DNA from 3 places in the Bradyrhizobium sp. SZCCHNR1017 genome. Region 1 is predicted to be linked to each of the others. Evidence: predicted binding sites of a transcription regulator. Region 1 holds the regulator's gene; each other region holds the start of a gene.
What was found. The regulator LexA, encoded in region 1, represses DNA repair genes until DNA is damaged. The targets are predictions, from matches to a motif close to TGTTCNNNNTGTGTTCNG.
Positions count from the first base shown of each region.

Region 2: the regulator LexA is predicted to act here: its motif matches at 2,603-2,620, upstream of recA (recombinase RecA).
Region 3: the regulator LexA is predicted to act here: its motif matches at 3,412-3,429, upstream of QW863_RS09855 (YifB family Mg chelatase-like AAA ATPase).

Region 1 is NZ_JAUHIR010000001.1:856,346-862,163, reverse strand. It holds gene QW863_RS04020 (ComEC/Rec2 family competence protein) at 1-1,870, shown strand, start outside; gene QW863_RS04015 (hypothetical protein) at 2,264-2,704, opposite strand; gene lexA (transcriptional repressor LexA) at 2,979-3,677, opposite strand; gene glp (gephyrin-like molybdotransferase Glp) at 3,883-5,094, opposite strand; gene QW863_RS04000 (alpha/beta hydrolase) at 5,226-5,818, opposite strand, start outside.
Region 2 is NZ_JAUHIR010000007.1:133,404-139,221, reverse strand. It holds gene QW863_RS18740 (DUF6894 family protein) at 335-574, opposite strand; gene QW863_RS18735 (hypothetical protein) at 1,836-2,129, opposite strand; gene recA (recombinase RecA) at 2,712-3,806, shown strand; gene QW863_RS18725 (DUF1835 domain-containing protein) at 4,104-5,183, shown strand; gene gcvP (aminomethyl-transferring glycine dehydrogenase) at 5,162-5,818, opposite strand, start outside.
Region 3 is NZ_JAUHIR010000003.1:197,024-202,841, forward strand. It holds gene QW863_RS09845 (PAS domain-containing hybrid sensor histidine kinase/response regulator) at 1-1,106, opposite strand, end outside; gene QW863_RS09850 (hypothetical protein) at 1,243-1,722, opposite strand; gene QW863_RS09855 (YifB family Mg chelatase-like AAA ATPase) at 1,826-3,364, opposite strand; gene QW863_RS09860 (DUF2336 domain-containing protein) at 3,598-4,668, shown strand; gene QW863_RS09865 (outer membrane lipoprotein carrier protein LolA) at 4,688-5,449, opposite strand; gene QW863_RS09870 (DNA translocase FtsK) at 5,646-5,818, opposite strand, start outside.

The DNA.
Region 1 (5,818 bases):
GGTGGCGCTGTCCGGCTTCGTCGAGGCGCGCGACATCCGCGAGCGCAGCGACCGCATCGTGCTGCGGGTGACGTCGATGGAGAGCCCGCGCAACGCCGTCACCATCGCGCGTGTCAGGCTCGCGGTGCGCAAGGGCGCGGCGCCCGAGGTCGGCAGCTTCGTGCAGCTCAAGGCGCGGCTGCTGCCGCCGATGGCCCCGGTGCGGCCGGGATCCTACGACTTCGCGCGCGACATGTTCTTCCAGGGCATCGGCGCCTCCGGCTTCGTGATGGGCGCGATCACGACGGCGACGCCGCCGCAGGCCGCCGGCTTCGGCCTGGGCTATGCGGCGGCCATGCAGGGTCTGCGCGATGCGATCGACGCACGCATCCGCGGCCGCCTGTCGGGCGACGAGCGCGCCATCGCCACCGCGCTGCTGACCGGCCGGCGCGACGCCATCACGCCCGATGTCAACGACGCGATGTTCGTCTCCGGTCTCGGCCATGTGCTGTCGATCTCCGGCTATCACATGGCGGTCGTCGCCGGCGTCGTGTTCTTCGCCGTGCGCGCGCTGCTGGCGCTGATCCCCGGCCTCACCATCAGCCATCCGATCAAGAAATGGGCGGCGGCCGCGGCGCTGGTCGCGGCGGCGTTCTATCTGTTGCTCTCAGGCGCGGAGGTCGCGACCCAAAGGTCGTTCTTCATGACGGCCGTCGTGCTGATCGCGGTCATGGTCGACCGCCGCGCCGTCACCTTCCGCACGCTCGCGGTCGCGGCGATGATCGTGCTGGTGGCGGCCCCGGAAGCGCTCGTGCATCCGAGCTTCCAGATGTCGTTCGCGGCAACGCTCGGCCTGGTCGCGCTGGTGCAGTTCGGCCTGCCCAGACTGTTCGCGACGCCGGACAGCTCGGCCACCCAGCGCATCGCGCTGTGGGGCGGCCGCGAGCTTGCGATGCTGTTGCTGGCCTCGCTGATCGCGGGGCTCGCCACCACGCCCTATGCCGCCTTCCATTTCCATCGCGTCACGCCCTATGGCGTGCTCGCCAATCTCGCAGCGATGCCGGTCGTCTCGGCGCTGGTGATGCCGGCCGGCCTGATGGGCCTCGTGGCGGCGCCGTTCGGGCTCGACGGTCCCTGGTGGACGCTGATGGGCCTCGGCATCGACTGGATGATCGCGGTGACGCGCTGGGTGGCGGCGCTGCCCGGCGCGGTCGGGCGCATCCCGGCCTTCGGCATCGGTCCACTGATCCTGGCCAGCCTCGGTGTCATCCTGATCGGCCTGCTGCGCACACCGCTGCGCTGGTCGGGCGCCGTGGGGCTCGTGGTGGCCACCGTGTGGGCCGCCGCGACGCCGCTGCCCGACGTGCTGATCGCCGGCGATGGGCGCGCGGTGGCGGTGCGCGGCCGTGACGGGCGTCTGCATGCGATGCGCATCGGCAAGGACGTGTTCGCCACCAAGGAGTGGCTCGCGGCCGACGCCGATGCCCGGCTGCCGGCGGATTCATCGCTCACCGATGGCGTCTCCTGCGACGAGGCGGGCTGCGTGGTCGCAATGGCCGACGGCCGATTCGCCGCCCTGACCCTGCGCGCCGAGGCGCTCGCCGATGATTGCGCCCGTGCCGCGCTCATCGTCACCGCGCGCGCCGCGCCGTCATCCTGCGCGGCGGCCGTCATCGATCGCGAGCGGTTGCGGCAGCAGGGCGCCTTGATGCTGGTGCGGCAGGGCAGGAGCTTCGCCGTCACGCCGGCGCGCGCCGGCGGCACTGACCGCCCATGGTGGCCGGCGCCCGCCGAGGCCGGCGAGTTCGACACGACGCTGACGCCGCGCGCGCCGGCCGTGCGGCCTCAGGACGCGACGCCGCCGGAGACGGAGCAGGGCGAAGAAGACTGAGTGCCGGGCAGCTCGAACGTGCCGAGATGATACTCGGTGTCGCCAGGTCCATGTTGCCAAGTCCATCGAACAGCGAGGGGCTTTCGGCCAGCGTGAACGCAGCGCGCGGATAGCGTTGCCAGATGGCGATGTCGTCAGCCGTGACCGCCAGCCATCCGAACTCAAGCATGTAGCAGTCGGGCTCGGTGATCCGGCCGGCCTTGTTCCAATCGATCTTGTTGACCACGGCGGCAGGCTCCCCCGGCACATCATGCCGGCCGAGGGATGTCGTTCCTATCCGATGCGATGCCGGGGCGTGAGGTTCGCCCGAGAGGACTTTGCGCTTGCAGAACCCAAATCTCCCACGGTCGAAAGCTCGCTCACGACCGAGAGAAATGCCGATGCGGAGACCCCTCAGGTGATGCTGATGCGGCGAATCGGTGTGGCCTGCGAAGGCGGCACGTCCTCGGCGATGTCCGGGCGTCGCTCCGCCGGCTGCTTGCTGACCGGCAATTGCAGCACGGTGACGCGCTGGCCCTCGCAGAGCTGGGTCACCAGCACGTGGCGGCCATCGGCGAATTCGATCGCGTCGTGATGGCGATCGGGAATGTGAGTCTCGATGCTGTTGAACTTTGCGACGCGCTCGCGGATCGTCCGGGTCCAGAGCCAGCGGCTGTCGTAGCGGACGTCCTCGGCGAAGGCCAACTCGGTGCCGGGCAGCATGCAGACTGCGACGGTCGGCTCGCTCTCCAGCGCGAAGCCGCGGGTGGCGGTGCCACGGAAGGTCATCGAGATCAACGTCTCGCCGACCTTGGCGGGACGGGACGCAACCGCATGGAGGCTGTAGTCACACATCGGATCGCTCCTCGTTGAGAGATAGCCGACCCACGCTCCCCCCGGACAGGCGCAGGCCTCTATCAGAGTGGACATCGATGGTGATGTTAGCGCGCGCTTCGCGGCAATTCTGCGCTGATCTGCATCGCGTGTGCCCGCGGCCGATCACAAGCGTTTGAGCATGCCGCGCTGCACATCATGAGGTGCATTCGCGCGTGACGTATTTTGCTGGGCAGCCTCCGATCGGCGGCGAAAGCGCGTGCGCCCGCCGCCCATCGACCGATCCCATTCGCGATCAGTACTTGCGGTACAGCCCGACCAGCTTGCCTTGGATCTTCACCCGGTTCGGCGGCAGGATGCGTACCTCGTAGGCGGTGTTGGCCGGCTCCAGCGCGATCGATGCGCCGCGTCGGCGGAAGCGCTTCAACGTCGCTTCCTCATCGTCGATCAGCGCCACCACGATGTCGCCGGTGTCGGCGGTCTCGTTGCGCTGGATCAGCGCCATGTCGCCGTCGAGGATGCCGGCATCGACCATGGAGTCGCCGCGCACCTCGAGTGCGTAGTGATCGCCGTTGCCGAGCATGTCGGCAGGCACGCTGATGGTGTGGCTGCGCGTCTGTAGCGCCTCGATCGGAGTACCGGCGGCGATGCGGCCCATCACCGGCACTGCGACCGGGCGCTCGCCATCGTCCAGCGCGGGAGTGCTGGTGCGCACCTTGCCGAGATTGCCCTCGATCACCGACGGGGTGAAGCCGCGGCGGTTGTTGGCGGCCTGTGACAGCTCGGGCAGCTTGATCACCTCGATCGCGCGGGCGCGGTTCGGCAGCCGGCGGATGAAGCCGCGCTCCTCGAGCGCCGTGATCAGGCGATGAATGCCGGACTTCGAGCGCAGATCGAGCGCATCCTTCATCTCGTCGAAGGACGGCGGCACGCCGGCTTCCTTGAGCCGCTCGTTGATGAACCGCAGAAGTTCGTACTGTTTGCGCGTCAGCATCTCGACCTGGTCCCCGGTTTGTTGTCGTCCGAGTCCAGGAGCTGCGCCTCGCGCACAAACCGGCTGAGAGCGCCCTGGAGTCGGACCGTCATCGCGTCGCCCGCAACATACTAAAAACAAATCATGAACGGACACTATATGTTCGATGTGTGTTCCGCAATCCTAAAAATATGATGAACAGACCGGGCTTTACCGGGGAAGCGGCTCAGTTCGGCAGGCGCAGGATCTCGCACGGGCTGCCCGCAGGCGCCTTCGGCGCAAACGCCGGCCGGATCACCACCGCCTGCGAGAGCGCGAGATTGCCGAGCAGCGACGAATCCTGCTGGCTCACCGGGGTGGCGACCAGCGTGCCGTCGGCGCGCTCTTCGAGCCGCGCCCGCAGATAGTCCTCGCGCGAATCGTTCGGCCCGAGCTCGCGGCCGAGCAGGGCGGTCTCGCGCGGCATCACGGCCTCGTCGCGGCCGAGCAGCCGCCGAATCAGCGGCACCAGGAACAGGATGGCGCAGACATAGGACGACACCGGATTGCCGGGCAGTCCGATCACCCTCATGCCGCCGAGCCGTCCGTGCATCATCGGCTTGCCCGGCCGCATCGCGATCTTCCAGAACGCCATCTCGACGCCCTCGGCTTCGAGCGCCTGCTTGACCAGGTCGTGATCGCCGACCGAGGCGCCGCCGGTCGTGATCAAGATGTCGGCCTTGGCCTCGCGGGCCCGGCGGATGCCGGCGATCGTCGCCTCCATCGTATCCGCGGCGATGCCCAGATCGATCGGGGTCCCGCCCTCGTTGCGCACCAGCGCCCGCAAGGCGTAGCCGTTGGAATAGACGATCTGGCCCGGGCCGGGCGTCGAGCCCGGCATCACCAGCTCGTCGCCGGTGGCGAGCAGCGCCACCTTCGGCCGGCGCCGCACCGGCAGCGCCGGATGATTCATGCTGGCCGCCAGCGACAGGTCGCGGTCGCTGAGCCGGCGCCCGGACTTCAGCAGCACCATGCCCTGGTGAAAGTCGACGCCCGCCGGCCGGATATGCCGGCCCTTGATCGCGGCCTCGGTGATCACGACGTGGCCGTCTTCGGCGATCGTGTCCTCCTGGATCACCACCGCGTCCGCGCCCTCCGGAACAACGCCACCGGTGAAGATCCGCGCCGCCTCGCCGGGTCCAACCACGCGATCGAACGGCCGCCCTGCCGCAACCTCGCCGATGACCTTCAGCCGCGCCTTGGCCTGGGCGGCGTCCGCCGCGCGCACGGCATAGCCGTCCATTGCCGACATCGCCTCGGGCGGCTGCGTCCGCAGCGCCGCGATGTCCCGCGCCAGGATGCGGTGAAACGCCTCGTCCAGCCCGACCTGCTCCTCGGCCAGCGGCTCGGCGCCGGCGAGCACCGCGGACAACGCATCAGACACCGGCATCAGGGCCATGAGAGTTCCTTCGGACGGAGACGGCAGATCGAATGAATCGCCTTCTAACCGAACGCGCACGGCGCGGCCAAGGGCCTAGGCCGCTCCCTGCGTTCTGACCGTCTGCTGTGGGCCGTTTCCGGGCCGCTGCCTCACGATCGCGCGAGAAAGTCTGCAATCAACCGCATGACCTCCTGCGGACGTTCCAGGCTCGGCAGGTGCGCCGTTCCGGCCAGCTCATGTCCTGACCCGTTCGGCATTGTTGCGGCGAGCAGCCTGCTTCGCTGCTGGATGTGAGGAAAGTCCAAGTCCCCCCAGATGACGAGCGATGGCGCGACGATCTCCGCGAGGCGCGGGAAGGCTGGTGCCATATCGAGAGTCGCGCCGGTTGGCGGCGCGCGGAGTGCGGCGGCGTTCTTCTTCAGGAACGTCTCGCGCGGCTCGCCGGAGATGCGTCCCTCGCGCTGCAAGGGACCGTCGACCCACAGATGCGCCTTGATAGCGCTGACCCGATCCCAATCCTGTGCGGCCTCGGCAGCGGCCAACGACGCCGTTAGCGCCTTGATCTCCGGTGGATAGACCGGCTCCGGCGCGCCGCTGATCGAAGGTGCGATCAGCACCAGCGATGCCATACGTGACGGATGGCGAAGCGCGAAGTCGAGCGCGATGCGGCCTCCTTGCGAGCAGGCAATCAGCGTCGCCGGCCGCCCCGGCGCGAACGCGTCGACGACGGCGAGCAGGTCCT
Region 2 (5,818 bases), on a different contig from region 1:
TGCGGCGAGCGCCTCATTCCTTTTCGCCGAGAAGCTTGCGTGTATCGCGATTGATGAAATGAAGCCGCGTGCAGGCCTTGCAGACCACGGTTTCATAGGAGCACGTGGGATCGCCTGGCTTCGGCTCTTCCAGCCAATGCTGCACGTTCATCCCCGTTCGCGGACATTTGAAGATCAGATTACCCATACAAATTTAAATGTCTGCCAAGATGCAGACAGGCATTTTGATCTCGATCAAGTTCGGCTGCCGAAATGAAGAGCAGTCAACCTCGCTGGCCACAATCTTCGGTGGCGGTTTTCGCCGATGACGATCCATAAGATGTGTGGCGAGCCGTCAGGCCTGATCCAGCGACTCGGCGACGATCCGGATGCGGAAGACCGGCTGCCTTGCCTCGTCGAGCAGCTCCATCTGCCATTCGGAGTTTTCGGCGAGCTTGCGCGAGATGCTGCTGGCCATGTCGGCGCAGACGGTGGTCATCTCTTTCCAGGCTGCGTTGCGGTCGGCGCACTCGGTCCCATACTCGGACGCGCCTGAGAAGTGGCCGTTGCGGATACGAAAGAAATAGAGCGGCATTGCCAAAACCGGTGAGCCCTGACCGCCCCAGGCCGCTGGGTTTGATGTACGCACCACAAATGGAAGCGCAAAACCCACTCGGATCAATTCCGGTAAAATACGGTCGGTCGCGCTGTTCGCTTCCGTTAGGCTGATTGCCATGGGTGATGTGCGGCGCAACCGGACGAATCGCGGGCCAACGAATGAGCCTCGGACCGCTGCGGTCCGAGGCTCGGCGTCAACGTCGTAGCTTCCCAGCGAGGGCAGTTCGGCAGTGACACGATTAAATTAGTGCGAAATCTGTAGGCGTGCCTTGCGTCAGATCAAGGTTGCAATCTCGATCGGCCGCCGTGGGACGCGCACCTGGCTGTGGTCGAAGATCCGTTCCGGCACGGCTGTCAGTCGGTAGGCGATCTGCGTCGCGCCGTCGACCATTTCCAAGAGTTCATCGCAGGCCGGACAACGCCTCTCTCCCGCGGCGTCTTGCTGCGAGTGAAGCTCGATCCTTTGAAGGCCGGCCCTGCAGGACGGGCACGTCACGTCATTTGTTGTCATCGCCAATATGAAGCGCAACGCACGCGATCCGTTCCCCGACATCACGACAATGACGGAGGGAGATGCATCCCGAGCGGAGCTATCAACGTCGAAAGCCCCGGACGTCGTCCGGGGCTTTCTTTCGGCGCGGATGGTTTCAGGGCCGTGCGCCTACGTGTGACGGAGCCTGCAAGTGCGGGAGCTGACAGGCTGCAAGGGATCGGTCGACGGCACACCAAAGGCGATAAACTAGACGATGTGCGGCGACCATCATCGCAACGAACAAACAAATCCGGGGCTGATCAAAAATCTGCTCAGACGTACGACAACCACGATTCTATAACGCAACCCAAAGTTTATGACAATGGTTTGTGGCTTGAAGATGTCGTGAGCGCCGGCGCGCGTGATGCGGATCACGCGGGTTTTTTCCGGGCCATTCCTCGGGCCGGCATGAGGAGCCGCGCCAATGGCGCGCTAACGCATTCTTGGGCAGGGTCCGACACGGGGGCGTCCGAGGTTCGTCGCTTCATCTGTCGTCCGTCATATGGTGGCCGTCGAGTGCTTGCACGCCACGTGATGCGGAACCTGATGGCCGGCCGCCGCTTGCGCGCGGCTGCGCGTCTGCATCGAAATCGTGCGCCTGCACGCACGACGAGCCGAACAAAAGCAGAAGAGGCGATGGAACTTCGTTCCTCTCAGGAGAACCACGGAATGTGCGATCTACGCACGCGTGTAGGAGTTGGTAGTTTCAAGGAAAAGACCTGACAAGCACGATCGGTCCAACGATTGCGGCGTTGAAGTCGGCGAGGTCTTCGCTGGGAATCCAGTACTCGCGATGCTTGCGGCCGCCGGCCTCGCGCACCTCGTAGGTGTCGATGAAGCCTCGCAGGATCGCAAAGCGCAGCACGTGGCCGGCGCCGCTCGCCGGCACGTTCCAGTCCCGTGCGATCTTCACGGCATAGTCCTCGGTCAGCACCGGGTAGAAGATCGGCTGCTCCGGAAGGCGCGGCGGAAACGCACGCATGCCCGACGCCTCGATCAAGGCAAGCTCCTTTGGGCCGACAGGGCGCCACAGCGTGAGGGTCTGTTCGTTGTTGGATCCGGTCATGCTGGTTCCGAAAATTGGAAGCGGTCTGCGAGGCTCAGAGAGAAGGACCAGCAGGATGATAGGGCACGGCCGAGACGACAATAACTACTTATAATTGATTTTGTGTATGCCGCAGGCGTGGAAAGCGAGGTTGGAGCGCTCGCGCAGGCTGGTCGTAGTCCGCGCGATCACCGGTCGGCGGCCGCGCCGTTCGCGCGCATGGCTTCCGCCTCCAGCCGGATCGGGATCCCTTCGCAGTCGCCGTCATCCAGCATCCCGCATGCCGTACTTCGCTTCCGGGCGCGCTGATCGGGCAGCGCTCCCTCGCTGGTGCGCGGTGCACCGCGCGCCGGCCCTCGGCCCTCGAGCGGCAGGCGTGTCTCCCGCGGGTTGTCAGGGGTTTGTGAAAGAGAGGTGTGAATGTCGAGAAGAACATATTGCGAACAAAGAACGGATGGAGTACATTCACCTCAAGATTGCTGGCCGACCTCGTTAACCGTTTGTCCATCCCGCGAATCCCCGCCATAAGGAGCGCCAATGTCCGCCACCGCCCTGCGTATCGTCGAAGGTTCCTCCATGGATAAGAGTAAGGCGCTCTCCGCTGCGCTGTCCCAGATCGAGCGTCAGTTCGGCAAGGGCTCGGTGATGAAGCTGGGCAAGAACGACCGTTCGATGGATGTCGATACGGTGTCCAGCGGCTCGCTCGGGCTCGACATCGCGCTCGGCATCGGCGGTCTGCCGAAGGGCCGCATCGTCGAGATCTACGGGCCGGAATCCTCGGGCAAGACCACGCTGGCGCTGCACACGGTGGCGGAAGCGCAGAAGAAGGGCGGCATCTGCGCCTTCATCGATGCCGAGCATGCGCTCGATCCGGTGTATGCGCGCAAGCTCGGCGTGAACATCGACGAGCTTCTGATCTCGCAGCCGGATACGGGTGAGCAGGCGCTGGAGATCTGCGACACCCTGGTGCGTTCCGGTGCGGTCGACGTGCTGGTGGTCGACTCCGTGGCGGCGCTGGTGCCGAAGGCCGAGCTCGAAGGCGAGATGGGCGAGTCGCTGCCGGGCCTGCAGGCCCGCCTGATGAGCCAGGCGCTGCGCAAGCTGACGGCCTCGATCAACAAGTCCAACACGATGGTGATCTTCATCAACCAGATCCGCATGAAGATCGGTGTGATGTACGGCTCGCCGGAGACCACCACCGGCGGCAATGCGCTGAAGTTCTATGCCTCGGTCCGCCTCGACATCCGCCGCATCGGCGCGATCAAGGAGCGCGACGAGGTGATCGGCAATTCCACCCGTGTGAAGGTGGTGAAGAACAAGCTGGCGCCGCCGTTCAAGCAGGTCGAGTTCGACATCATGTATGGCGAGGGCGTCTCCAAGATGGGCGAGATCCTCGATCTCGGCGTAAAGGCCGGCATCGTCGAGAAGTCCGGCGCCTGGTTCTCCTACGATAGCCAGCGTCTCGGGCAGGGACGTGAGAATTCGAAATCGTTCCTCAAGGCCAATCCGGACATGACCGCCAAGATCGAAGCCGCGATCCGCCAGAACTCCGGCCTGATCGCCGAGCAGATCCTGGCCGGCAACGCCGAGCGCGACGCCGACGCCGACGGCGAGGAGCCGACGGAGGAGTAGAGGTAAGACGGCGGCGGGTGCCGTGGACGTTGCGTTGCCGACGTTCCGGCGCCCGTTTGCAGATGTGTGGTGTTCTGCCGAAATCTGCGGTTGCTGCATGACCGAATGCAGTGAGCCTGAGTTTCCGAGCGCCGGATACGATCTTCAGCGCGAATAATCGAATGCGTGCGCGCGGACGAGCGGACCGGATCCGCGCGGCGGCACCGACATTTCCGACGCCAGTCCTGGGCGCCGGGAGCCGATCGCGAGCGTGTTGATAGCGTCTTGAGCCAATCAGGTCGTGCCGGAGCCAACAGCATGACGCGTTTGATTCTAGCGGCCGATGATCCCAGCGCCGGAGCGCTTCGGAGAGGCGGCTTTGCCGACCTAGTGGTGCCAATTCTCCATCGTTTCGTATGGGGACCGTTGCCATCAGATGCCGAGTTATCGGCTTATCTCGTCCAGCGCACCGCGCGACCGAAGCGCGGGCATTGGTTGGATTTCGCCTCGCGTGGCGACTTCATGGCGGTCGGCGGGCGGAGTCAGAGTTTTCTCGAACTTGTCGACCGTTGCGATAGCGTCGAGCTGTGGATGGGGACCCGTCCGAACGACCAGTTGGTGCTGATCTGGCTCTTGGACTATCTGCGCCATCACGCGGAGATCGCGACGAAGATCGTATTGCGGCATGTCGATGTCCCGCTATCCGATGCCCCGGCCGGGCGACTCGCCGGTCGGGCCATTGCCGGCGTAGAGCTTGCGCGTGAGCATCTCGATTTGGGCCATCTGGCATGGCAGGCGTTTCGGGCGCCCACGCCGCAAGCCTGGTTCGATCTGTTGAAGCAGGATCTCAGTGCACTGCCGCAGCTTCGCCGCTGCTTGCAGGAGATGCTCGATGAGCTTCCTGGTGTTGCGACGGGCCTGGGAGCATCGGAGCTGAGAATCCTCGAATTGCTGTCAGCCGGCTATCAGCACCCATTCGACCTGTTGCCGCATCATCGGGATCGCTTTCAACGCCGCGTCTATGACTATTGGGAGGGAGGCGCGTTGCTCGACGGTCTGGCACTGGCGCCGGCGCCGGCAATTTCGGGCCTCGCCGAACGGCCGTTCTCGGTCGAGATGCACGACAGCCGTGAACGCCTCGAGCGCTACAAGGCGAGCACGCTGTCGCTGACGCCGCTCGGCAAGGCGATCCTGGCCGGCGAGGAGGATTTCAGCAGCCATAATCCGATCCGGCGCTGGTGGGGCGGCACCGAATTGATCAACGCCAATCTCTGGCGTTGGCATGCGGTGCTCATCGCTCCGGATCCCGACACGCCTCACGTCATTGATTGTCGCGAGCCGTGGCGCCCGATCCACTGGAACATGCGTGAGGAGGCTTACTCCGCCGCCTGGGCGTAGTCCGCCACCGGCGGGCATGAGCACACCAGATTGCGGTCGCCGTAGACGTTGTCGACGCGGCCGACCGGACACCAGTACTTGTCGGTGCGCGAGGTGCCCGCGGGGAAGCAGCCCTCGCTGCGCCGGTAGGCCCTGTTCCAATCGTCGTCGGCGATGTCGTGCACCGTGTGCGGCGCGTGGCGCAGCGGCGAGGCCTCGATTCCGAAGCGGCCCTGTTCGACCTCGGCGATCTCCTTCCGGATCGCGATCATGGCGTCGCAGAAGCGGTCGAGCTCCGCCTTGGACTCCGATTCCGTCGGCTCGATCATCAAGGTGCCCGCCACCGGGAAGCTCATGGTCGGCGCGTGGAAGCCGTAGTCGATCAGCCGCTTGGCGATGTCGTCGACGGTGACGCCGCTGCTCTGCTTGAGCGGCCGCGGGTCGATGATGCATTCATGCGCGACGCGGCCGCGCTCGTTGCGGTAGAGCACCGGAAAATGCGCATCGAGCCGCGCCGCGACGTAGTTGGCGTTGAGGATCGCAATCTCGGTGGCGCGGGTCAGGCCGTCGCCGCCCATCAGCAGCATGTAGATGTAGGAGATGGTCAGGATCGAGGCCGAGCCGTAGGGGGCGGCCGAGACCGGCCCGATCGGATG
Region 3 (5,818 bases), on a different contig from region 1:
CCGCCCGTCGCGGTGAATTTGATGGCGTTGCCGGCGAGGTTGAGCAGCACCTGGCGCAGCCGCGCGGCGTCGCCCGTCACCCAGGTCGGCAGCCGCTCGTCGAGATAGGCCGCGATCTCCAGTTGCTTGGCCTGTGCCCGTGGCGCCAGCAGCTCGGTGATCTCCTCGATCAGCGCCGCCAGCGAGAACGGCTGCGCCTCGAGCGCCAGCTTGCCCGCTTCGATCTTGGAATAGTCGAGCAGCTCGTCGATCAGCGACATCAAGGCCTCACCCGAGGTGCGGACCGCCTTGGCGTAGGTCGTCTGCTCCGGCGTCAGTTGCGTCTCGAGCAGCAGCCCGCTCATGCCGAGGATGCCGTTCAGCGGCGTGCGGATCTCATGGCTCGCCATCGCCAGGAACCGCGACTTGGCGCGGTTCGCGGCATTGGCCTGGTCGCGCGCCTCCGCCAGCGCCCGCTCGGTCTCGGTGCGGTCGGTGACGTCGCGGCCGACACATTGCAGCACGGCGGGCTGGCCGGCGTCGGAACGCACCAGCGCCTCGCGCCACGCGATCCAGCGCGGCCCGATCGCGCTCTCGATACGCTGGTCGTGGACGCGCGTGCCGTTCGGCTCCAGCGCGCTGTCGCCCTGCTCGATCAGCTCAAAGGTGAACGCGCTGCCGAGCAGGTTGTCGCGATCTATCCCCGCCATCCGGCAATAGGCGTCGTTGACGAAGATGATGCTGCCGTCGCGCGCGCGCATGACGATGAGGTCGCCCTGCTGCTCGAACAGATTGCGGGCGCGCTGCTCGGCTTCCTGCAGCTCCCAGTTCCGGTCGGCCAGCACCTCGTTGTGGAGCGCAATCTTGTGCATCTTCCTGGCGACGAAGCGCAGCCGCATGCTGAGCGTGGCCAGGCCGACGCAGGCGAGCGCGAACAGGAAGCTGGCGCCGATCGCGAACGTGTGCGGGTTATAGCCGGAGTTGTCGGAGATGCTGGCCTTGATGAAGCCGTACGCGCCGCCGAAGCCGGCGGAGAAGATCATCAGCGAGCGCAGGATGGCGAAGATGGTGCGGTGACGGCGCATGAACCGGCGCAGGCGCAGCCTGACGTGAAAAATCGGTCCCATCTCGATCACCCCCGACGATTTCGATCCCAATGTCATGGCCGGCCCGCACCATGCGGCGTCGGTATTGCTGAGACTTTGAAAGGTCTGCACGCGCGATGAAGCCGTGCTGAGATGGTGAACCGGGCGTTAGCCCGACTCACAGAACCGGATCGGCGGGCGGTGAGTCATGGCCGTGGGCCGAGACGATGAGCGCGGCGGCGTCTCGCGCCGTGGCGTGGCTGGAGCGGACGTGGATGCGATCGTCGGCGTGAGCATCTGCTGCGCTGTCCTTGGCGAGATGGATTCGGGGCACGTCAGGATGCGGATCGGCGGCGATCGCGACGACCGCGGTCGCGGCAGTCATGCCGCAGCCACGATCCTCCTTGGCGAGCACATCGTCGACCACGACGAAATCGGCCGTCTCCGGACTGTCGGCCAGCGCCACGCTGATAGTGGCGAGCGCCGGGTCATCGGTGAAGTCGACATGGAGATCGGCGGTAAACGGCGCCGAGCCGCGCGAGATGCTGTCGGCGCCGACGGCAATGCAGGGCTGCGGGGAGGGCGCCAATTCGAGTCTGGCGATGACTGCGGCCGCGATCAGCGGCACGGCCGAGACAAGGACCTTGAAACGCAACATGATACGCACCGACGGGGCAGGCCTAATGACGGAACGCGGGCCTTATGGTTGTCGGAGCGTAAAGAGAAGTCGTTACCAGAGTGTTGAGGGGGAGGGGGCGCCCTTACGCCGCGTGGCGATTGTCCTCCGCCAGCGCGCGATACGACAGCGCCTCGGCCAGATGCAGCCGGCCGATCGCATCAGTGTGGTCGAGATCGGCGAGCGTCCGCGCCACGCGCAGCACGCGGTGATAGCCGCGGGCGGACAGCCGCATCGTCTCGGCGGCTTCGCGAAGCAGCTTCTGGCCGGGCGCATCCAGCCTGGCGACCTCGTCGAGCACGGCGGCGGGGGCCTCGGCGTTGGTCCGGATGTGTGGCAGGCCGGCCTTGGCATAGCGCTCGCGCTGCAGGTCGCGTGCAGCGGCGACGCGGGCGGCGACCTCGGCCGAGCCTTCCTTGGCGGGCGGCAGGATGAGGTCGGCGGCGGTGACGGCGGGGACCTCGATGCGCAGGTCGATGCGGTCCATCAGCGGGCCGGAGATGCGCATCTGGTAGTCGGCGGTGCAGCGGTCGATGCGGCCGCGCTTGCAGGCGTAGCCGGGCTCGAAGGCGTTGCCGCAGCGGCACGGATTCATCGCCGCGACCAGCATGAAGCGGGCAGGGTAGGTGACGCGGTGGTTGGCGCGCGAGATCGAGACCTCGCCATTCTCCAGCGGCTGGCGCAGCGAATCCAGCACGCGCGGATCGAACTCCGGCAGCTCGTCGAGGAACAGCACGCCCTGATGCGCCAGCGAGATCTCGCCGGGGCGGGCGCGCAGGCCGCCGCCGGTCAGCGCCGCCATGCTCGCGGAATGATGCGGGCTGCGGAACGGCCGTCGCGACGTCAGCGCGCCGCCCTCGATCTCGCCGGCGACCGAGGCGATCATCGAGACTTCCAAGAGCTCCGCCGGCGACAGCGGCGGCAGGATCGAGGGCAGCCGCGCCGCCAGCATCGACTTGCCGGCGCCGGGCGAGCCGATCATCAGCAGATGATGCCCGCCGGCGGCCGCGATCTCGAGCGCGCGCTTGCCGCTCTCCTGGCCCTTGATGTCGCGCAGATCGAGCAGACTGGCGGGTGCCTCCTGGATCTTCGGCTGCGGCCGCGACAGCACCTGCGTGCCCTTGAAATGGTTGGCGATCTGGATCAGCGAGCTCGCCGCGATGATCTGCAGGTCCGGGCTCGCCCACGCCGCCTCGGCGCCGCAGGCGGCCGGGCAGATCAATCCTTCCTCGCGCGCATTGGCGCCGATCGCCGCCGGCAGCACGCCAGCAACCGGCGCGATCGAGCCGTCGAGTCCGAGCTCGCCGAGCACCGTGAAGCCGCCGAGCGCATCCGGCGGAATGGCCCCGATCGCGGCCATCAGGCCGAGCGCGATCGGCAGATCGTAATGGCTGCCTTCCTTGGGCACGTCGGCTGGCGCCAGGTTGACGGTGATGCGCCGCGCCGGCAGCGCCAGGCCCGAAGCGATCAGCGCCGAACGGACCCGCTCGCGCGCCTCGGACACGGCCTTGTCCGGCAATCCGACGATCGCAAACGCCGGCAGCCCCGGCGCGACCTGGACCTGCACGTCGACCGCGCGGGCCTCGATCCCCTCGAAGGCGACGGTGGAAACGCGCTGGACCATGATGCCCCTCCCGGACAAGGAGGCTAGCGGAAGCCGGCATCGTTCGCAAGAACAATACGGGAACATCGTTGTTGCCGCGCTCTGCCGCAATCCATTAACGACAGCCGCGTGGGGTTTCAGCTCCGCCCGCTGCGCTTAACGCCCCTTTAGTCCGGCCTTCGCATTCTTCCTCAATTGATGATCGACCCGCGCCTCCGTCACAGCCGAGGGAGGCGCCCAACGAGGGACGTGCGATGCCTCCAGCGCCTGCGGCAGCTCCGACCGCCAAGACGCCCGCCGGTGATGCGCGGACGGTGTCCGAGCTCGCCACCGACATGCTGCGCCGGACCACCAGCCTGTTCCTGGCCGGTCCGCGGCCGGCGTCCGCCGAGCAGCTCGATCTCTACGATCAGATGTTCGCCCGGCTGATGCCGCAGGTCGCGACCGAGTTGCTCGCCGAGCTGAGCATGGCGCTCGCCGGCGTCGAGCGCGCGCCTTACGCGACGGCGCGGATGCTCGCCGTTCACCCCGAATTGCGCGTCGCCGGGCCGATGCTGGCCAAGGCGGCGGTGCTGACCGAGCGCGATCTCGCCGAGTTCATCCGCACCGGCAGCCCGGCGCATCTCGTCGCGATCGCCAGCCGCAGGGGCATCGGCGACAGCCTCACGACGCAGCTGATCGCGCGCGGCTTTCCGGCGGTGCGCATGGCGCTGGCGCAGAATCTTTCCGCCCGGCTGTCCGAGGACGGCTATCGCAGCCTGTTCAAGATCGCCGAGCGCGACGAGGATCTCGCCGAGAAGCTGGCGCTGCGCACCGACCTGCCGGCCAAGCTGTCGCGGGCCTTCGTCGCCGCGGCCAGCGAGGGCGCCCGCGCCCGCTTCATCAAGGCCGCGCCGCCGGCGACCCGCGCCACCCTGCAGGCGACGCCGACCCGCTCGCCCGGCGCGGCAATGCGCGCGATCTGGGATTATCAGCAGGTCAAGGCCGAGGTTGCCGCCCTCAGCCGGACCGGCAAGCTCGGCGACTCCGCCGTCAACCGCTTCTGCGCCACCGGCGATTTCCCTGCCGTGATCGCAGCGCTGGCGCTGCTCTGCGTCGTCACCATCGAGACGATCGAATCGCTGCTGGAGGAGGACCGCATCACGGACCTGCTGCTGGCCTGCAAGGCCGCGCGGCTCAGCTGGGCGACGACGTCGATGATCCTGCGCGACCGGCCCGGCTGCGACGCGCTTCCGGCCGATGACCTCGAGGAGGCGCGCAAGCGCTTCGAGAAGCTCGCACTGTCAGAAGCGCAATGGAAGGTGCGCGGGCTCGAATCGCGCTGAGCGAGCGCGAGAAGCGGCGTCAGCCCGGCGGCGTGCTCGGATAGGCCGTGAAGTCGATCTTGAACATCGCCGGATCGAGCTTCTTGGTCGTATCCAGATTGTAGACGGCAATCGTGGTGTCGTAGCCCTGCGGATCGGTCACGGTCCACTGCTTGAGCTGGCCGTCCTTGGCGCCGAGCATCAGCATCAGCCGGCTGGTCCCGATCAGGGCCTGCTTCTCCTCGATCGTGATCGTGACGTAGAGGTCGTCGGCGGCGACCGCGATCACGTTGGTGTCCTTCAACAGGTCGATGCGGTCGGACAGCAGATAACGCAGCGGCGTCTGCGACAGCGGATAGACGTCCTGGGTCGCGAGCTTGCGGTCGCGCACCACCAAGGAAGAGCCGTCGGCGATGATGTCGATCGGCGTCGGCGGCTCGTATTCGAAGCGGACCTTGCCGGGCTTCTGGATGTAGAAATCGCCCTTGGTCTTGCTGCCGTCCGGGCCGACCTGGACGAAGTTCCCGACCAGGGTCTGCAGCGACGACAGATAGGCGCTGACCTTGGCCGCCTGCGCCTTCTGGTTGGCGTCGAACGAGGTGAAGATGCTGGCCGGCACGTTGCGCCGGGGATCGGGAATGACCGGGTTGGGCGGGGCCGTCTGGGTGGTCGAGGGGCTCTGGCCGGCCCGCTGCTGGTCGGAGGCGCTGAGCTGGGAGCCGCTCTTCGGGCCTGATTTCGGAGCCGGCGTGCCCTGCGCGGCGGCGTGACCGGACGCACCGGCGACAGAGCATATCGTCACGGCGCAGGCGACCAGCCAAGCGCCGATCCGGCGCCCGCGCCAAGCTGCGTGATACGAAAACGTGCTGTTCAACAAGGAGCTTTTCAAAACGACGTCCTGAGGTTTTACGCGTTCTATCCCGGTTCGGCCGGGCAGCGTGATCGTAATCGCGTGAAGATCGGGCACCGAAGCGGCGTTTCTGCGGCCATCGGGGCCGTCAGAACCCGCCTTCCTCCTCGGGCACCAGGATCTCGCGCTTGCCGGCGTGGTTGGCCTGGCCGACGATGCCTTCCTGTTCCATCCGCTCCATAAGCGAAGCGGCCTTGTTATAGCCGATCTGCAGCCGGCGTTGAATGTAGCTGGTGGAGGCCTTGCGGTCGCGCTTGACCA